One region of the Halomonas sp. R57-5 genome, then DNA from elsewhere that is predicted to be linked to it. Evidence: predicted binding sites of a transcription regulator. Region 1 holds the regulator's gene; the other holds the start of a gene.

Region 1 (7,219 bases):
GTTTGTCTTTCTGATTCATAAAGGCGAAGTGGCAGAAATCGACCCCACGCTGCCCTCATCTACCGCGCGTATCGGCCACTACACGGCGGGGGATCTGTTTGGCGCGATCAGTATTCTCAATGGTAAAAGCCGCTACCGCTTTAAAGCTGAGCAGGAGTGCCTGTGTTACTTACTGCCCAAAGCGCTGTTTCAGCAACTGTGTCGTCACTACCCTGACTTCAGCAATTTCTTTCGCCAGTCGCTGACCCATAAGGCGCGTCTGCTGACCGAAAAGCGCGCCGAAGGGGGTGTCACCATGGCGGGCTTTATGTTGGCCAAAGTGAGCGAGTGTATGCGTGAGCCGCTGCTAATGGCGGCGACGACCGATATAGCCAGCGCGGTCAAACAGCTCAACGCTAGCCACGCCGATAGCCTGCTGGTAGAGACCCAGGACACCCTGGGGATGGTGACTAAAACCGATCTGCTCAATGCCCTGGTGCTGCAGGGCAGCGCGGTAACATCGCCGGTGGATGAGATTGCCCATTTTAATTTGGTGACTGTCGCGCCGGATCAGTATTTATTTGAGGTATTGGTGCTGATGACCCGCCATAAAGTGGCCCGGGTGGTCGTGATGGAGCAAAACGCCTTGAAAGGCGTTGTTGAGCTCACTGACGTGCTTAGCTACTTCTCAAGCCGTAGCTATGTGGTGAGTCTGCAGGTAGAGCAGGCAACCAGCTTAGAGGCGCTTGCAGCCGCCAGCCAGCGTACCCCGGAGCTGGTCAAAGCGCTGATGGCCCAGGGCGTTAAGCTGCGCTTTGCGATGGATCTGCTCGCCGCACTGAACGGTCGCATCATCAGTAAAGCCTGGGAGTTCACCATTAATGAACGCTACCACGGGCAGAGCTGCATGATGGTGATGGGCAGCGAAGGGCGCGGTGAACAGATTCTCAAAACGGATCAGGATAACGGCCTGATTCTGGCCGATGAAACCCAGTGGCCTGACCTTACAAGCCATATGCAGACGCTCACTGATACGCTGATTCAGCTCGGTTATCCGCCGTGCCCCGGCAATATTATGGTGTCTAACCCCGAGTGGGTGGCCACGGTGTCGCAGTGGAAAGGCCATATCGCCAAGTGGGCCAGGGAGCGTGATGGCGACAGCCTGATGAAGCTGGCGATTATGCTCGATGCCCATGCGGTGGCGGGTAACCCAAGCCTACTCGAAAGCGTTCGCGAAGAGCTGTTTGAACGCTGCTCGGGCGATGAGCTGCTGCTCTCCTATTTCGCCCGCACGGCGCTGCGTTTCTCGACGCCGCTGACGCTGTTTGGCTCATTGAAAAAGCCCCAGCACGGTATCGATATTAAGAAAGGCGGCATTTTCCCGATTGTTCACGGCGTGCGCACCATGGCACTTGAACGGCGGATTAAAGCCACTTCAACACTCGACCGGCTTGACGCCCTGGCCGCCGATGGCCGTTTGGATCGCCGCTTTGCCGATGACCTGGGTGAAGCGTTGGCACTGTTTTCCGAGCTGCGTCTTAAACAGCAGCTAAGCGTTTTGGAGACGCCTGCCGGTCATCAAGCCGGTGCCTCAGACGTCAACGCCCAAAACGGCAGCCGCGCTAACCGTGTGGTGGTGCAAAATCTCTCTTCCCTGGAGCGCGACCTATTGCGCGAAGCGATGCATATTGTCAAAGACTTTAAGCAGCGGCTTTCCCATCGTTATCATTTGGAGTATTCGTGAGCGGAATGCGGCTGTTAGATCGACACGTAGGGCTATTTAGCGGTTCATTGCGCACCTTACTGCGCCGTGAAAGTGATCGTCGGCGTTGTGCGGATTCTCCCTATGCGTGGCTGTTTCAACCTTATATGGGCGATGAGCTGGTAGCCCTCGTCTGTACGACAACGCTCACGTCGGCATCGCCGGTGATCAGCTTGGCGGCGGTGGTGCTGAGCCAGCAGCAGGTACGAACCAGCCGCGCTTTTGTGATGACGTTAGGCAGCACGAAACAGCCCGAAAGTGCGAAGCTGCGCCGTCATCATTTGCTATGTGAGGCAGGGGAGGTGCAGCCGCCAAGCAGTGATAACTTGAGCGCGTTAGTGGAATTTATCGGCAACCGGCCCATAGTGGGCTGGCAGTTGGAGCAGCGCATTGGAGCGTTGAATACACTACTGACTAAGCGGCTGAATTTTGCGCTACCCAATGCCCAGGTTGATGTGGCGAGACTGCATCAGCGCCAACTGCGGCGTTTGCATCCGGAGGTAGAAGCGCCCAGCAGCTTCGCCCAGGCGCTGGCATGCTGGCAGGTGCCTGCCATGGGTGTGCAAAGCGTGCTTGCCGAGGCAACCGCCAGCGCACTTCTGTATATGCGCCTACAGCGCGTTATGGCGGAGGTGGCATAGGAATGGTGGAAGCACTAGTGTTTGGGTCAGGCGGTGAGTGTTGTTAGAATGTGGCAATATTTCCTCTTTTAGCGCCTTTCACTATCGGCAGTGCTTATTTCATGCAATCCCTAGATTATTTCGACCCGCATTTTGACACGCCAGATGTTGCTCCTGCAGCCTCTCCAGACGCTGTGCAGGCTGATGCTAAGCAGAAGCGTGAATTTAACAAGCTGCAAAAGCGTCTGCGCCGAGAAGTGGGCAATGCGATTATTGATTACCAAATGATCAATGAAGGCGATCGCGTGATGGTGTGCCTCTCCGGCGGTAAGGACAGCTACACGATGCTGGAGATTTTGCGCAACTTGCAGCGCAACGCGCCAGTTAACTTTTCGTTGATAGCGGTCAATCTGGATCAGAAGCAGCCGGGCTTCCCTGAGCATGTGCTGCCTGCCTATCTGGACAAACAGGGGGTGGAGTATCATATCGTAGAACGCGATACCTACTCGGTGGTGAAAGAGAAAACCCCTGAAGGTAAAACCACCTGCGCGCTCTGTTCACGGCTTCGCCGCGGCTCGCTGTATGGGMTTGCCGAAGAGATTGGGGCCAATAAAATTGCCCTGGGCCATCACCGGGAAGATATTCTTGAAACCCTGTTTCTGAATATGTTCTTCGGCGGCAACCTGAAAGCGATGCCGCCCAAGCTGCTATCCGATGATGGTAAGAATATCGTTATTCGGCCGTTGGCCTACTGCAAAGAAGCGGATATTGCGGAATTTTCGCGGCTGATGGCGTTCCCAATCATTCCCTGCAACCTGTGCGGCTCCCAGCCTAATATGCAGCGTCAGGTGGTCAAAGAGATGCTCGCCGAGTGGGATGAGAAGTTCCCTGGCCGTCTGGAAAGCATGTTTAAAGCGGTGACCAATATTGCGCCCTCCCAGCTGGCAGACCGAAGCCTGTTTGATTTTGAGGGCTTAGAGGCGAAGCAGGCGGAGCTGCTGGCGGGTCGCATCCAGGCCTTCAACGTCAGCTAACCGTTTGCTCTTCCTCTTCGGCGAGGGTAATCAAACGCGGCATATCGAGAATATTGACCTCTCGCCCGGAAACCGCCACCACGCTTTGTTGCTGAAAGCGGCTTAAAATGCGGCTGACGGTTTCCACCGCTAAGCCCAGGTAGTTGCCAATATCGGCCCTCGGCATTGAGAGGCGAAAACTGTAGGGCGAGTAGCCCCGGCGACGAAAACGGTCCGAAAGGGTAATCAAAAAGGTGGCCAGCCGTTGATCGGCGGTTTTTCGCGAGAGTAGGCGCATCATGCGTCGGTCATCGCGTAACTCTTTGCTCATGCTCCGATACAGCTGGCCACGTAGCTCAGGGATCTCTTCTGAGAGCAAATCCAGGCGGTCAAAAGGAATCTCGCAAACGGTGGTGGTTTCCAGGGCGATAACGCTACCGGGGTAGTGCTCTTCATCAATGCCATCCAGCCCCACCAGTTCACTGGGCAGGTAGAAATTGGTCAACTGCTCACTGCCGTTACCTTCGGCGGTGACCTGTTTCAAACTCCCCGAACGCACCGCGTAAACGCTGGTAAAAGTATCACCCTGGCGAAACAGCGGCTCGCCTTTTTTCAGCGGCGCACGGCGGCGAATAATCGCATCGAACTGCCCCATATCGTCCAACTCAAGGGCAAGCGGCAGGCACAGCGAGCTAAGGCTGCAGGTTTGGCAGCGCGCTTCGTGGAGTAGCGAGCGTCGGCTGCTCATAGGTTCCAACATGCGGTGCTCCTTGAGTGGGTCAGGATAAAATTAGCAAATTCTTACTTATTGTGGTGCCGTTAGCATGCCTGCAATAAGGTGATTAAACAATCTTAGAGTAGCGCTGCCCTATTTGCCCAGAAAGATGGGTATCGAACGCCATGGCTAAATGGCGCACCAGCAGTCGACCCATGGGCGTGGCGTTAAGTCGATCACCACTACGGGTCAGTAGGCCATCTTGCTCAGCGCTCTGTAAACGCTCCAGAGCGGGGGCAAAATAGCGGGGGGCATCGATGTTCCAGCGCTGGCTGACCGCAGCCAGATCAATGCCCATATCGCACATCAGCCGCTCAATCACATCCCGCCGGATTAGGTCGTCATCACTCAACCGCACGCCTCGCACAGTAGCGAGCTGACCCTGATCCAACGCCGCCTCGTAGCTTGCCAGATCGCTCGGGTTCTGCGCGTAGACGTCATCAATACGTGAAATCGCCGAAACGCCAAGCCCGATTAAATCGCACTGGGCATGGCTGGAGTAGCCTTGGAAGTTGCGCTGTAGCGAGCCGTCGCGCTGAGCAATGGCCAGGCTATCATCAGGCCGGGCAAAGTGATCCATGCCGATATGTACGTAGCCAGCCGCGGTGAGCATTTCAATCGTGGTGCGCAGAATTGCCAGCTTCTCTTCACCGCCCGGCAAATCATCGACATTAATACGCCGCTGGGGAGCAAAGCGCTCGGGCATATGGGCGTAGTTAAATACTGAAAGACGCGCCGGATTGAGTTCAATCACCTGGCGGAGGGTATTCGCAAAGCTCTTTTCTGTCTGAAACGGTAAACCGTAAATAAGATCGAGATTGAGCGAGCGAAAGCCCAGGCGATGCGCCTCTTCCATCAGCGTTTCGGTGAGTACCCGCGGTTGAATGCGGTTAATGGCTTTCTGTACCAACGGGCTTAAATCCTGCACGCCCAGGCTAATGCGGTTAAAGCCTAACGACTGCAGGTGGCGCAGGGTAAATACATCCGCTTCCCGGGGGTCTATTTCAATCGCGTAGTCGCGATCGGCAGAGGACGAAAGGCCAAACCGGGCATCCAAACGATCAATCAGGTCGCCCATCTGATTCAAGCTAAGAAAGGTCGGCGTTCCGCCACCCCAGTGTAGCTGCTCCACCGGTCGTGATGTATCCAAGTGGCGTGCGGTCAGCACCATTTCACGGTCGAGCCGGGATAAGTAAGGCTCGGTCAGGGCGGTGTTCTTGGTGGCGATTTTATTGCATGCGCAGTAGAAACAGATCTTGCGACAAAAAGGCACGTGAACATACAGCGACAGCGAACGCTGACTGGCATTGCTACGCTCTAGTGCCTGGGTCAGGTCACCGGGGGTGAATTGGTCGTGAAATGACAGCGCCGTGGGGTAAGACGTGTAGCGTGGTCCGCTGGTGTCGTAGCGGCGCAGCAGGGCTTCATCCCACACCGGCTGCAAGGGCGCTGCCGCCACAGACGAGGCAAGAGGTGAAACCGCAGGGGCATGAACGGGCATGAAGGGGCGCTCCGACGTGAGGTAATGCCGCTAGCCTAACCCGTGACGAAAGCGTAAAGATTGAGCCATGTCATGCTATTAGAGGTTGTGTGCCGTAAGAGTCCAGAGCTGCCACAGCGCAAACGCGATAATCGTTAGTGCCGCCACGCTGCGCGTCGCCGGGTGGCGAATCAAGTGGCTTAGCTGGCGCGCAGCGAGGCCAGTGACGAGCAGCGCCGGCAGGGTGCCTAGCCCAAATGCGCCCATTAGCAGCGCGCCCTGGAGCGGGTCGGCAATCGCCAAGCTCCAGGCCAACATGGAGTAGACCAGCCCACAGGGTAGCCAGCCCCAAAGTGCGCCCAGCGCGAAGGCTTGAGGGATATACACCACCGGCATTAAGCGCCGCCCCACAGGCTCGATAAAGCGCCATAGACGGCGGCCAACCGCCTCCACTTTGAGCAGCCCTTTCCACCAGTTGGCGATATACAGTGCCATCAGGATCAGCATCAGCGCGGCAAACACCTGAAGCAGCATTCGTGCCGTGGCGGAAAGCGAAAATAGCGTGCCCAGCAGGGCAACCAGCGCGCCTGCGCTCATATAGCTAATAATACGGCCAGCATTGTAGCTGAGTAGCAGCCCCCCCATACGCGCTGGATGGCGCATGCTGGGGGGTACTGCAAAGGTGAGGGCGCTCATAATGCCGCCGCACATACCAATGCAGTGGGCACCGCCCATTAAGCCAAATACGAATGCCGCCAGCAGCGGCGGTAGATCAAGCCCTGTGGGATTCATGGCCGAGGCTCTTGGTCGTCGGGGGCGTTTTTATCTTTTGGTGCGACGGTTTTTTGCTTGGCTGGCGGGCGCTGGCGGCGCTGTTCGGGGGGAAGATCGTTGTCGTCCTCATCAAACAAGATGCGGTGCGCCGGGCCTTCTAAATCGTCGAACTGATCATTTTTGACCGCCCAGAAGAAGGCCCAGACGGCGAGTCCGAGCAGAATCAGCGAAAGCGGAATAAGCAGGTACAGAATCGTCATGCGGTTACCGGTGTTGACGTGCCAAGCGTTGGTGCGGGCTGGGGGCGCCAGCGTGACAGCCGCAGGGCGTTACCCACCACCACTAGCGAGCTAAGCGACATACCAATCGCGGCTAGCCAGGGCGGCACCAGCCCCATCGCCGCCAGCGGCAGCGCCGAAACGTTGTAGCACACTGACCAAATCATGTTCTGGCGCATGATACGCCGCGTTGCGCGGGAAATCTCGATGGCCTCAAAAATTCGCATTAGACGTGGGCTGAGCAGCACCGCATCGGCGCGGGTCCGGGCAAGATCTGTCGCTCCATTCATGGCAATCGCTACATCAGCGCCAGCCAAGACTGGCACGTCGTTGATGCCGTCACCAATCATCACCACAGTTTCGCCAGCGGCTTGGAGTTCTTTCATTCGGGCCAGCTTGCCCTCTGGACTGGTACCCGCGTGCCAGGTGGTAATATTGAGCTGGCTGGCCAGGCTTTCCACTGCATCCTGAGTGTCGCCAGAAAGCAGCTCTACGTTTAACCCCTGGGTCTGGAGGGCCGCGATCGTCGCCGCAGCGT
Region 2 (12,073 bases), 1.4 Mb from region 1:
TCAAGGGGTTCCTTGGGCCATTGTTCGGGATAGACCCGGCATCTGATACCGCCAGTAAGATATTTCTTGGCACCTCATCAATAGAGCGCGTGATATCGACCCCAGCCGTGCTGTCTGCACGACTGGAGCTGAAGGGCGGGTTACGTGTGCTGGCGCATGCTGACCCCACATTTATGGCCATGCATAACCTGAAGCGTCAATTGGAATCGATTTTTGGGCTGGAAATTCGTAACAAAGCAAAATCCATCGATAATTTGCTAGATGAGATTTTAGACAATGCCCGTTTGGCTAAGTCGCGTTATGACGTCGTGGCCTGTGACCTACCCTGGTTTGGTGAGCTAGCGGCGAGTGGAGTGCTTATGCCTCTCGACGCGTTAATCAAACGCGATGATTATGATCTCTCCGATTTCCACCCAATGGCTATTCAGAGCTCCAGATACGCAGGCAGCCAGTACGGAATACCGGTTCAAACAACCCCCGAATTGCTTTGCTATCGCCAGGATATTTTCGAAGCAGCGCAGTTGCCGCCTCCCACCACAACGGAAGCGCTGGTTAAAGTGGCAAGGCAGTTACATGCCCCTTCCAAAGGACGTTACGGTATCGCCTGGAATGCGGCGAGAGGAACGCCCCTTGGGCACACCTTTAGTTTTTTAATGGCGAAGTTCGGCCAGCCGTTGCTTAATTTACCCATCTGTCAGGGCGGTTATGACTTTCAGCAAGCCGCGGGCGAGCAACTGCGACCTATGTTCGACTCAGATGCCGCTTATCGGGCCTGCGAATATATGCTGGATATTTTGAAATATTCGCCGCCTAATATTCTCACTATGTCCTGGTACGAGCGAGCCAAATCGTACGCTTCTGGGGAAGTCAGTATGGCCTATTGCTATACACTTCTGGCGCCTCTGTTTGAGTTAGATAAGCAATCACCGGCGTATGGCAACACTGGCTACTTACCCCATCCAATTGGCAATCACGGTCGCGCTATAACTCCCATCGGCGGTTATGCCCTGGCCATTCCTGCTAACTTGGCACCAGAGCGAGTTGAGGCAGTCTGGACGGCGCTTAAGCACCTGACCTCTGCCAACATGTCCAAGCTTTATATTATGAATGGCAGCCTGGTAACGCCTCGCTTTAGTGTCAGCCAGGATCCTGAAGTGTCTGCATTATCGCCGCTGATTAAAATCGTCAATGATATGGCTAAACAGGACATTTTACAGGCCTGGCCACGCCCGCCTGTACCTGGAATAACTGACATCATTAGCATCGCGGGGAATGAGATATTCGACGTGCTGGATGGACGGCGCTCGATCAAGAAAGCGCTCTCTATTGCTCAAGAGCGTGCCGATAAGGTAATGCGAAGCAGAGGCGTTTACTGATTGAGCGGCAAAATGAACGATCCCCATGTTCCAGTAAGCAAAACATGGGGACGATCAACGCGGGTAGCTACTGCATGATCATACCGCCATCGATCATAAGCAGTTGTCCTGTCATGTAATCCGATTCCTGACTGGCCAGAAAAGAAGCGGTACCGACCACATCTTCAGGGTAAGAGTAACGCTTCATTAGAATCATTTTCTCAGCAAGTTCATCCATCGACTGTCCCTGCTTATCGAATTTGCCGATGCTAACCAAATCTTTATCGAGCTGTTCCCATAGTTCAGTGCGCACTACGCCGGGGCCATAGCCATTAACGGTAATATTGTGATCCACGAGCGCTTTAGCACCGCCGTTGATCATGGCTAGCACCGCATGTTTGCTGCAAGAGTAGGGGACTACATCGTCAAACGCTTGGCGAGAAAGAATCGAGCCAACGTTAATGATTTTATAAGGGCCGTTGTCTTTACCCTGGCTGATCATCTGCTTAGCGGCTTCCTGCATGCCAAGCAGGCAGCCCAACGCGTTAACATCCATAATCTGGTGCCAGTTTTCCTCGGTAATATCGAGAAACATCAATGGCTTGTTGATACCCGCATTATTGACCATCACGTTCAAGCTGCCAAAGGCGTCGACAGTGGCTTTAACAGCGGCAGTTACTTCAGCACGGTCGGTCACATTGAGTTTGACCGCAATGGCGTCGCCGCCGTTTGCCTTGATACGTGCGGCAACTTCTTCGCACCCTTCAAGGTTGATATCCGCCACGCAAACGTTTGCTCCTTGTGCAGCATAGTGTTCGGCAACGGCGGCCCCCATGCCACGTGCAGCGCCGGTAATCAAGCAGTTTTTACCTTTAAGTCGAGTGTTGTCCATGAGCTTACCTTGTAAGTTTTGTTTTGGGTCAGTCCACGCTACCAACGTTAATTAATCCTGGTGACTTGGCGCATGGAGCCTTTGTTAACAAGGGCTTCCGTCGTTTATTCGTCAATGCGAATGACAGTTTTTTATTACCTTGTGTTGACATATTCTCGGGATGTCGTCTTCGCAATGACAGGTTGGTCTGTTGCTAATATGACCAGATTGGACGTTTCAGTGGGCGTTGCGATGGGAAAGCGAATCTAATGAGAGCTTGATGACATCTTCTTAGTCGTTGGCAGTGGGGTCGTACTTGTGTTGCGCCTGATTACCTTCGCTTAGACGCTCAATGGATGCGTTACCTTGCTTCGCCAGGGTTGCCAAGCGGTTGATCTGCTCGTCCAGGCGGGGTAGGGCTTCCTGACGATAGTTTGAGAGATCATCAATGGCGCCCATCACCTCCCCAAACGCTTCCTCAAGCACTTGCATGTCGAGCATTGCGGAAGAGGCTCGTTTCTGGATGTCTACGCCTTGCTGGCGCAGCGCCTTGGCAGTGCCGCCAATCATCTGCGAGGTGGTCGTGTTGAGGGCTTCGACGCGATCCAGCACTAGACGCTGGTTGGCCATTGCCATGGCGACCGTCACTGCCACGGTGAGGGCTGAGACGGTGACATTGATGGCTCTGTCCACACCGCGCATCAATTCCCGGTTGTTGCGGATGATCACTTCCAGCGCCAGCACACCCTGCTGGCTTACCGCCAGCTGCTGCTGGAGATCAACGATGCGCTGCCGAAGTGGAAACAGTAGTTCTTCCTCAAGAAATTGACGCCGTGGGTCATCGCTGTCTCGGGCGGCTATCTCGTCGCACAGGCGTTGATCAATCAAGCGCCCCAGGGCGATCTGGCGGTTCAGCTCGGTTAGGATGTCATTGAGGGCTTTCTGGTCATCGCTCAGCGTCAGGTTGTCACGATGTAGCATGTCGCGACCGCTTTCCAGATCCTCAATGATCGCATCCAGGGCTTGCTGAGCATTCTCAAACTTATGGAAATAGCGCTGTAGCCGACTATCGATACCGGGAATGATCGCTAGAACGCGATCCAACGCGCTTGGCATCAGGCGATGACGTGAAGGGTCGAGACCCTCCATGCGGCCGCGTAGATCGGTCAGTGCCTTGGCAACGGGCCCTCCTTCATCGCCCTGGTGGGCCAGCTTGCGCAGTGGCGTTTGTAGCATGGCGCTGCGGTGGGCGGCCTGCTGTTGCAACTCAAGGCCCATCTCGTCCACGGCCCGGCGCTGGCGAACAGTTGACGCCTCGTCACCCTCGGCAAGGATATCCTCGACAAAGCGGTCGGCCATCGCCTCAAGCTCAGGGTCGCCGGAGCCGGCTTGACTCGTGCCCAACTGGCTGGCGATCTCGTCCACCGGGGGCAGGGAGAGGCGAGGTTGGTCATCGGATTGCTGCGTCATGGGCATCTCCTGAGCTGTCTAATAAAAACGTATGAATACCGCTCGCAGCCAGTGGCCGCTGGATTACTCCTTACGGGCATAGCGATCCGCGCCTTCGACAAATTGGCGCAGATCCTCCAACGCCTTCTCGGTGGTGACCGAGGCCTGTGGTCGTGCCGTCTCAATACGCGCCATGGAAACGGCGGTATCATCAAGCACGGTCAGGGCGGATTCAATGCGGGCGGAGAGCTTATTTAGCCGATGTTCGGTCTCTACCAGCAGATCCAGGCGTCGCACCAGCGCGGCGCGTTCTTCATCGCTTAACCGTTTGCCCTCCCGGTCCAAACGATCCCGAACGTAATTACCATCGACGCTAACCACCCCGCGCGCCTGCGAAGCCATGGTCGTCAGCGTATCCACCGCGCCGAAACAGACCTGGGTAACCAACCCCCGCGAGCGCTCGAAGGCCAGCTCGCCAGTTTGGAATCGGCCACTCAGCACGTTCATTACATGGCGGTAGCGGCTATAGAGGCGATCTGAAAGGATCGCTAGGTCAGGGCGCTGCACGTCAAGTAGGCTCTGTTTGGCTTGACACATGGCGAGCACAAGGTCGTCGGATCCCACGGGCGGCCTTGCTGGATCAAGCACTAACACGCCAGCTTCATAGGCCTTGCGCTCCTCTTGGGCACGGCGCTGATGGGCTTCGGCCTCTCGTTGTGCTTCCCAGCGACGTTCGCGGCGGCGGGCCAGCCAGCCGCGCAGTCTTCGCTCGATAGGCAGCGCCACAGGAATGGCAACAATACCCGCTAGCCAGCCCAATAGGCTCGGGCTGAAACCACCCCATAGGGAGGTCAGCCACAGCAGCATACTGATAAAAGGGATGATCAGGCAGTAGCGGGCGATGACCTGCAGGCGGCCCTGGGTCGCCACTGGAAGTGCCAGCCCAGGGTTGAATAGGCCAACCAGTAGCCAGGGCAGGCAGGTCATAAACAGGCCATAGGAAAATCCCTGCAGGAATCCCAACATAGATGCGGCTATCCTTCGGTCATGGAACGCAAACACGAAGTGTAGAGTAACTGAGGTTGGGACGCTAAGCACCCGTTGGGCAACTGCAGGGCATTGGCTGACGCTGAGGTGTTATTTAACCTTGCAGGTATTGATGCCCAGTAGCTTGTAGGCTGGGCAAAAGTTAAATAGCCCGGTGGCTAACGGCACCACGCCGATCCAGCCCCAAACACCGATGGTTCCGGTTAGGGCCAGTACGATCAGTGCAATGCCTACCAGGATGCGTAAAATCTTATCGATACCGCCTACGTTGCTAGTCATGACAGGCTCCTCAAAAAAACTGGGTTCAAGTGCTTAAAAATAGCCGCAGTAGCGGCTGTCAGTGCCAGGGCAGTGGTGCTGGTTTATGGGCGTTATTGATACGATTACCTCGTTGGGTTTTTAGGCATAGGTATCAATCATTTTTATTGGCTTTTGATATAAGTTAATAACCTGTACTTATATAACGAGCATAGCCGCCTTTTTGCTCATGAACACGAGGCAAGTGGTCGCAGCTTGATCTATATCAAGCCTGTGGGGCTTTTAGTGGTTGCGAACAGCTGTATCGCTGGAGAAGGGCGCAATTACTTGGATGGGCAGGGGCCATGACGGCGTCTTCCAGATAAAGAGCATGCGTCTATCCGGAGAGGGGTATGCTTAAATCGTCACAATATCTGCGGCAATCTAGGCCGGTATAACTGGGATTCTCCTGGTTACCGTTGCTGCGTTTGAGAGGTTTCATGCTGTTAAAACTGCTTCTCTGGGTGATCCGTTTATTGGTGATCTTGATGTTAGTGGTGGCCTTGCTGCCATTAATACCCAGCGGTCAATGGTGGGTCAGGCTGTGGGATTTTCCGCGCCTGCAGCTAACGGGCGCGCTGGTTCTGCCACTGCTGCTCCTGGGTGTGCACGCGTGGCTTAAGCGTCCACGAAAAGAACACGCCGTGTGGGGCGTTGTCATCCTAGCCATAGCGGGGTGGCACTTAACGCACATCCTGCCGTTTACATCCGTTTGGTCGACCGAGGTGCCTACCGCTGAGGTACAGCCTGGTGAAAACCGGACGACGCTCAAAGTGCTGACGGCCAATGTTACTTACACGAACGATCACTACGCTGAAGTCCTGGAGATGGTTCAGCGTGAAGATCCCGATCTACTGCTGCTAATTGAAGTCAATAGCGCCTGGGCCGAGGGACTGGCGCCCCTTGATGAAGATTATGCCTATCGAGTAGGCGAGGTACGCGGTGAGGGCCTTGGGATAATGCTGTGGTCACGAATTCCGCTGCTGGAAGATGAGGTTAAGTATTTGGTCTCTGAGCGTAGGCCCTCAATTTTCGCGACCATCGACGCGCCAGGCATTGGGCCCGTGCGCTTTGTTGGCGCCCACCCGGTGCCGCCAGGCTTAGAGGAGAGAACCGTCAGCAACGAGGATAAACGTCGGGACAGTCGTGAACGCGATGCAGAGCTGATGCTCATTGCCCGTAATGTTGAACAAGACCCGGACAACCGCTGGATCGTCACTGGGGACTTCAATGACGTAGCGTGGTCTGACACCACTAAGCTTTTTGCCGATTTGAGTGATCTTAAAGATCCTCGCCGTGGTCGGCGACTGCTCAGCACCTACCATGCAGAACACCCATGGTGGCGATACCCGATTGACCACCTGTTCGTTTCTGATGGGTTCCATCTTATTGATATCGACAGAGTGAAGGTGCAGGGTTCGGATCACTTTGGTCTTTCTACCACGCTAACCGTTGGTCAAAAAGATCAAGGAAAACCAGAGGCTTCTCCCGAGGAGGAGGAGGAAGCTCAAGAGATGGTCGAGGAAGGAGCTGAAGACGCTGCCGAGCATGATGGTGGTTAATCACAGGCAGCTAGGGGCATCGATAAAGCCGGGTTTTTGTTAATTTTTAAAATAGGTGGGGCTATTGTGCCCTAGAAGACAGGCAGAATTATTCTTTAATAATCTTTAGATAACTTCTACAGCTATTCAACAGGAATTCTACAGTTTAGTTGCCATTTGTAACCGTATCGACTAGCTTAATTACTAGGGGTGCGCTAAAAAATACCCTAATGCTGGCTTACTCAATCGCCACTGAGCACCACTGACTGCGGCTCAGCTCACTTGGTGCGCTCTAATCCCAGCGCAGTCAATTTGGGTCAACCAGCAAGGAGGACATTGAATGTCGATAACATCAGAAAAGCAATTACCCGAAGCAGTAGCGGCTTGGCGTGATCCAGAATTGGACTCGGTTAAAGGCACTGAGACCCCTAAAGATCCAAATAAGGGTTACATCGCCCTACTTGGCTGGAGTGTGAACGCGATCAAGGCTGCGCAAAAATTTGACCGCCGCTATGTCGTTGTTGCGCCGGAGTGGGCCGCGGATTTTTGTACTGCTAACAATATCCCTTTTCTCCCCTGGGACTTCATTCGACTGAATGATCGGTCGATGGAAATTGCTGAAAGATTGAAAGAAGAAGGCGTGGACGTTGCCATCCCGCTGTTTGAGGAAACCGTTGAGTGGTCCGGCGCGATCAACTCCGTGCTCCTTGATAGTCCGCGGATGTTCGGACAGTCCATCCTTTTCCGCGACAAGGCCCTAATGAAGCGCCGTGCTCAGTTGGGTGGCATTCGTGTCGGGATCTTTGAAGAGGCTCATGAGAAAGAGGACATCGTCCGCTTCATGAAACGCGTCAACCAAACGCTGCTCAAATTGGACGGTGATCCGGATGACCCGATTCACGTCAAAGCATTCGACAAAGCCGGTTGCCTTGGCCACCGGATGATTCGGACGATAGACGAAATCGAGAATATTCCGGATGACGAATATCCGCTGCTGATGGAAAGTCACTTAAGCGGCTGGGAGTTTGCCGTAGAAGCCTGGATTCACGATGGCAAAATTCAGTTCCTGAACATTTCTGAATACGTGACGCTGGGCTATTCGGTCTTCGTACCCGCGACCGCGGAACTGGAAAGCTGGCGCAATGCGATCACCAAGCAGATTGAGTTGCTGATCAAAACGTTCGATATCCAGTTCGGTTTGATTCACCCCGAGTACTTCGTCACCGCTGATGGTGAGATGTACTTTGGCGAGGTTGCCTATCGTCCGCCTGGCTTTAAAGCGTTTGAGCTGATCGAAAAAGCCTACGGGTTCAACGCCTATCAGGCGTCGATGCTGGTGTTCGATCCGAAAAGCAGCAAAGAGGAAGTGGCTGCCTTCTTCCCACGCGAAGTGGTCGATGCGAAGGGTTATGCCGGTTGCTTTGGTGTATACCCTCGCCGTCGTGTTGTCAGCAAGCTGGAAATGCCGGAAGAAACGATTAATCATCCGTATTTCGAGTCACACGAACTGGTCGCGCCAACTGAAGAGACCGTTCCTGACCGCTCGGCCTTCGGGACGCATTGGGGCTTGCTATTCTTCTTTGGTGACGACCCCATCAAGATGCGCGATTTGCTAAAAGCCCAAGAGGATCTGGACTTCTACGTCTAACGTTCGTTAACGCAATGCGCTGATCTATGGGCGCGTGTATCAGTATCAGGAGTACTCAACCTCCCGATGCTGATATACGCGCCCTTTATTTTTGTCTGCGCTCCGAGAGAAAATTGATGCATCCTATATTTATATTAAAAATCAATTGCTTATTATTTTTCTGACTTTTTCTTTGTTGTGCACCATACGGTACTGACTGGCTAGACGCGTTGGTACTACCGTGCTAAGTTATTGTTAATAAACGGTCTAACATCTGACTGATAACACTTGAAGTGTTTTTGGTCTGCCTGAATGCTTAAAATTCCACTGCTATGTTCGATAGCGCACGGTAAGTGTTTGCTTTAAGGGCCATCCTACAGGTGAGCGAGGCAAAGGATATGCCTACACAGGGACGTTGCGCTATGCGCTGCAGGGGACGCAGCGCCCCTTTCTCACAGTAAACCGATTGTTCGATAGTATCTCATTCTTCGTACCGCGCTTTGTCCTTGGCATCAGGGATCGTTACCTGGCGCTGTTCTCAACGGGTGGTTTCTATCCTCGGTTTGGCAGAAGTAAACTGGCAAAGGAGGGCATATGCCGACATCTTCAGTTAGCCTTGATCGTCTGACCGACATGAAGCAATTCGGAACTGACCCTGGGTCGTTGCATGCGGATACTTACATACCTAAGAACTTCCCAAAGAACGGGCCGCTCGTGGTCGTGCTACACGGCAGTACCCAGTCGGCAGAGAGTTATAATCGCGGTTCAGGCTGGTCTTCCCTCGCTGACGAATGCGGGATAGCACTCCTGTATCCGGAGCAAAGAAAAACCAATAACCCGCTTAGTAGCTTTAACTGGTTCAAGTCTGGCGACAGCCGCCGGGGAGATGGAGAACCGCTCTCTATTCGCCAGATGATCGAGCAGGTCGTTGATGATCACGCCATCGACCCGTCGCGCATCTTCGTCACCGGGATGTCTTCGGGGGGCGCCATGACATCTGTGATGCTGGCCACCTATCCTGAGGTGTTTGCAGGTGGGGCGATCATCGCTGGTTTACCCTACCGCAGCGCGGACAACCTTATAGAGGCGATGGTTCGTATGAAGGGGTATGGGGGCCCATCGGATCACAGGCTCGACGCGCTTGTGCGCGAAGCCTCGACCTTTGAAGGCCCTTGGCCAACGATATCGGTCTGGCATGGCGGTAGCGATTCGACCGTCGATAATGCCAACGCCGATTCCATCGTTCGGCAGTGGCAGCAGATCCACAAGGTTGAAGGGCCACCGACACGTGTAGAGGAACTCGATGGTTTTCCCCGCCAGATCTGGTGCAATGCGGGTGGGCAGGAGGTGATCGAGGAGTACATCATCAAGGGAATGGGCCACGGCACACCGATCATGGCCGGTGGAGACGAAGGCCTAGGGGAAGCAGACAAGTATATGCTGGAAGTCGGCATTTCTTCGACCCGCCATATAGCGCATTTCTGGGGCCTTACGGAGTAGTGGAGCGGTGGTCGGGCGTGTCCCGCGGCCACCGCTCTTTAAATCTGCGCATTACCTCCGCCCCAGTCACATTTGCCTAACATAGCTGCCTGGGGCGTACTCCATGTCGGGTAGCCTTTTGAACCAATGCCTGGCGCCGGAGCTAGATGTCCTGAGTGCTCCTTCTTAGCCTCGCCAGTGAAGCCCGCACAAACCTATCCAGACTGCCGCATTGAGTATCGTCGAACAGCATAAGCACTATCCCCCTCCAACGATTGCAGTATTTATTTCAAGTCCTATAGTTCACACCAAATACGCTCTCGGAAGTCTTCACTAAGCTCTGACACGTTGCGCATACGGTTAAAAGTGGCTTCTGTCATATCACCAGCAATTTGGTGATAGCAAGACGCTACTGATTCCGGTGTCAACGGCCCATTGAGGCCCAGCATGCAGTGGGTGAGCTTGCTATATACCGGTGCCATGGTCGCAAGAAAATCGATTTCATGGCGCAATGCGTCGTTAAGTGTTGCTAGCCAAAGGCATTGCAGCTTGGCCGCCGAATGGGTCGTTTCAGTCCACGGCTGATACCAAAAAGTGAGAAAGTCTTTGTTATCGAGCATGTTGCTATTGGCGATGTTAAGAGCGGCGTTTGGAAACGTTGATGTTGTCATTTTCTTGGCTCCTCAAGTGAAGTAATAAGTATAGTGCTCATCAATTTCACAGCCGTATTTAATAGCCGCTGGTTTGACCGACATCAATGTTGTAGTGGGGTAAATAATGGCTAATGAAATGTGCCGTGGCGGTAGTGCTCAACCTGTAGCGGCGATGCCTGATTCCCTCTGTTTTTGCTGCTTTAGGAGACGGTATGGAGACACCCACTGCCGAAAACGGAACGTTATTAGATAACCGACCAGCGGAGGTTCATGCTCGGCATGCTGATGATGTCCTGGCCGACTTGGCGACTTCGCCTTCAGGACTAGCGGTCGATGAAGCTTCAAGGCGCTTGGAGAAGTACGGACGTAATCAGTTACCAGCAGTGGCTGGTCGACACCCGCTGCTTCGCTTTCTTTCTCATTTTCATAACGCGTTGATCTATTTCCTGTTAGCGGCCGCTGGCGCTGCATTGCTGCTGGGGCATTTTGTCGATGCAGCGGTCATTGTGGCAGTGGTATTGATCAACGCTGTGGTCGGCTTTGTGCAGGAAGGCAAGGCGGAAAAAGCGCTCAGTGCCATCCGTAACCTTATCGCACCGCACGCTCATTTAGTCAGAGAAGGAAAGCACGTCGAAGTACCCGTCGATGAAATCGTTCTGGGCGACATCGTATCCTTGGAGGCAGGAGATCGAGTGCCTGCAGATCTGCGTCTTATTCGTGCCAGTGCATTGCGAATCGAGGAAGCTATCCTGACCGGCGAGTCGGTGGCTGCAGAGAAGCGGGTGACACCAGCGCCAAAGGAGGCCGCACTTGGCGATTGTCACTCCATGGCTTACTCGGGCACGTTGGTGGCCACTGGGCAGGCGACAGGGGTTGTGGTGGCCACCGGGATCGATACTGAGATCGGACGAATCAGTACGCTGCTGCGCGATGTTCGACCACTCACTACGCCACTACTACAGCAGATCAACCGCTTCGGGACGCAGTTCACCTGGATTACCTTGGTCGTGGCGGTCGTATTGTTTGCCTTTGCGGTGCTAGTGCGCGGGCATATCTGGTCGGAGGCGCTGATTGCCGTGGTGGCCTTAGCCGTCGCGGCGATCCCAGAGGGGCTGCCTGCCGTTATTACCATCACGCTCGCTATCGGCGTGCAGCGTATGGCACGGCGCAACGCCGCTATTCGGCAGCTTCCTGCGGTGGAGACGCTGGGAGCTACGTCGGTTATCTGCTCCGACAAGACCGGCACGCTAACGCGCAACGAGATGACCGTACGTCGGTTGGAAGCCTGCAGCGGCCGAATGATGGTGTCCGGGTCTGGCTATGTACCGGAAGGGCGACTGACAGCGGAGACAGCGGCGAACGTGGAGGATACACGGCCAACGGATATCGACTGCCTGATACTGGCCGGGCTGCTGTGTAACGATGCCCAGTTAAACCATACCGATGGAGAGTGGCATGTGATTGGCGACCCCATGGAAGGGGCGCTGGTGGCGTTGGCCATAAAGGCTGGCCTGGAACCCGAGTCTACTCGGCATGAGTGGCCCCGCCTTGACGAGATTCCTTTCGATGCCAAACATCGCTTTATGGCCACGCTCAACTGCCATGCATCTGAGGGGGCGCGTATTTTCGTCAAGGGTGCCCCAGACGAGTTGCTGCAACTATGCTCCCTTCAGGCGGGTGGCGAGGGAAGTAGGTCCCTGGAACGGGATGCCTGGACGGCACGCATCGCAGAGGCGGCTGCTCAGGGGGAACGG

The links. Region 1 encodes FNR, which switches genes on or off when oxygen is low (the NO sensors DNR and NnrR bind a similar motif). Its sites were predicted from a motif close to TTGATNTANATCAA; they were not measured.
Region 2: a site for FNR is predicted at 10,411-10,424, ahead of HALO_RS12200 (HAD-IC family P-type ATPase). Genes of this name have one in related genera too.

Annotation. Positions count from the first base shown of each region.
Region 1 covers NZ_LN813019.1:1,195,146-1,202,364, forward strand. Annotated here, with positions in the region: gene HALO_RS05355 (DUF294 nucleotidyltransferase-like domain-containing protein) at 1-1,723, shown strand, start outside; gene HALO_RS05360 (DNA polymerase III subunit epsilon) at 1,729-2,382, shown strand; gene ttcA (tRNA 2-thiocytidine(32) synthetase TtcA) at 2,484-3,395, shown strand; gene fnr (fumarate/nitrate reduction transcriptional regulator Fnr) at 3,388-4,134, opposite strand; gene hemN (oxygen-independent coproporphyrinogen III oxidase) at 4,217-5,650, opposite strand; gene HALO_RS05380 (sulfite exporter TauE/SafE family protein) at 5,729-6,421, opposite strand; gene ccoS (cbb3-type cytochrome oxidase assembly protein CcoS) at 6,418-6,663, opposite strand; gene HALO_RS05390 (heavy metal translocating P-type ATPase) at 6,660-7,219, opposite strand, start outside.
Region 2 covers NZ_LN813019.1:2,638,795-2,650,867, forward strand. Annotated here, with positions in the region: gene HALO_RS12155 (ABC transporter substrate-binding protein) at 1-1,376, shown strand, start outside; gene HALO_RS12160 (SDR family NAD(P)-dependent oxidoreductase) at 1,444-2,247, opposite strand; gene HALO_RS12165 (toxic anion resistance protein) at 2,518-3,696, opposite strand; gene HALO_RS12170 (hypothetical protein) at 3,760-4,701, opposite strand; gene HALO_RS12175 (YgaP family membrane protein) at 4,813-5,001, opposite strand; gene HALO_RS12180 (endonuclease/exonuclease/phosphatase family protein) at 5,460-6,581, shown strand; gene HALO_RS12185 (ATP-grasp domain-containing protein) at 6,901-8,208, shown strand; gene HALO_RS12190 (extracellular catalytic domain type 1 short-chain-length polyhydroxyalkanoate depolymerase) at 8,782-9,687, shown strand; gene HALO_RS12195 (hypothetical protein) at 9,963-10,337, opposite strand; gene HALO_RS12200 (HAD-IC family P-type ATPase) at 10,532-12,073, shown strand, end outside.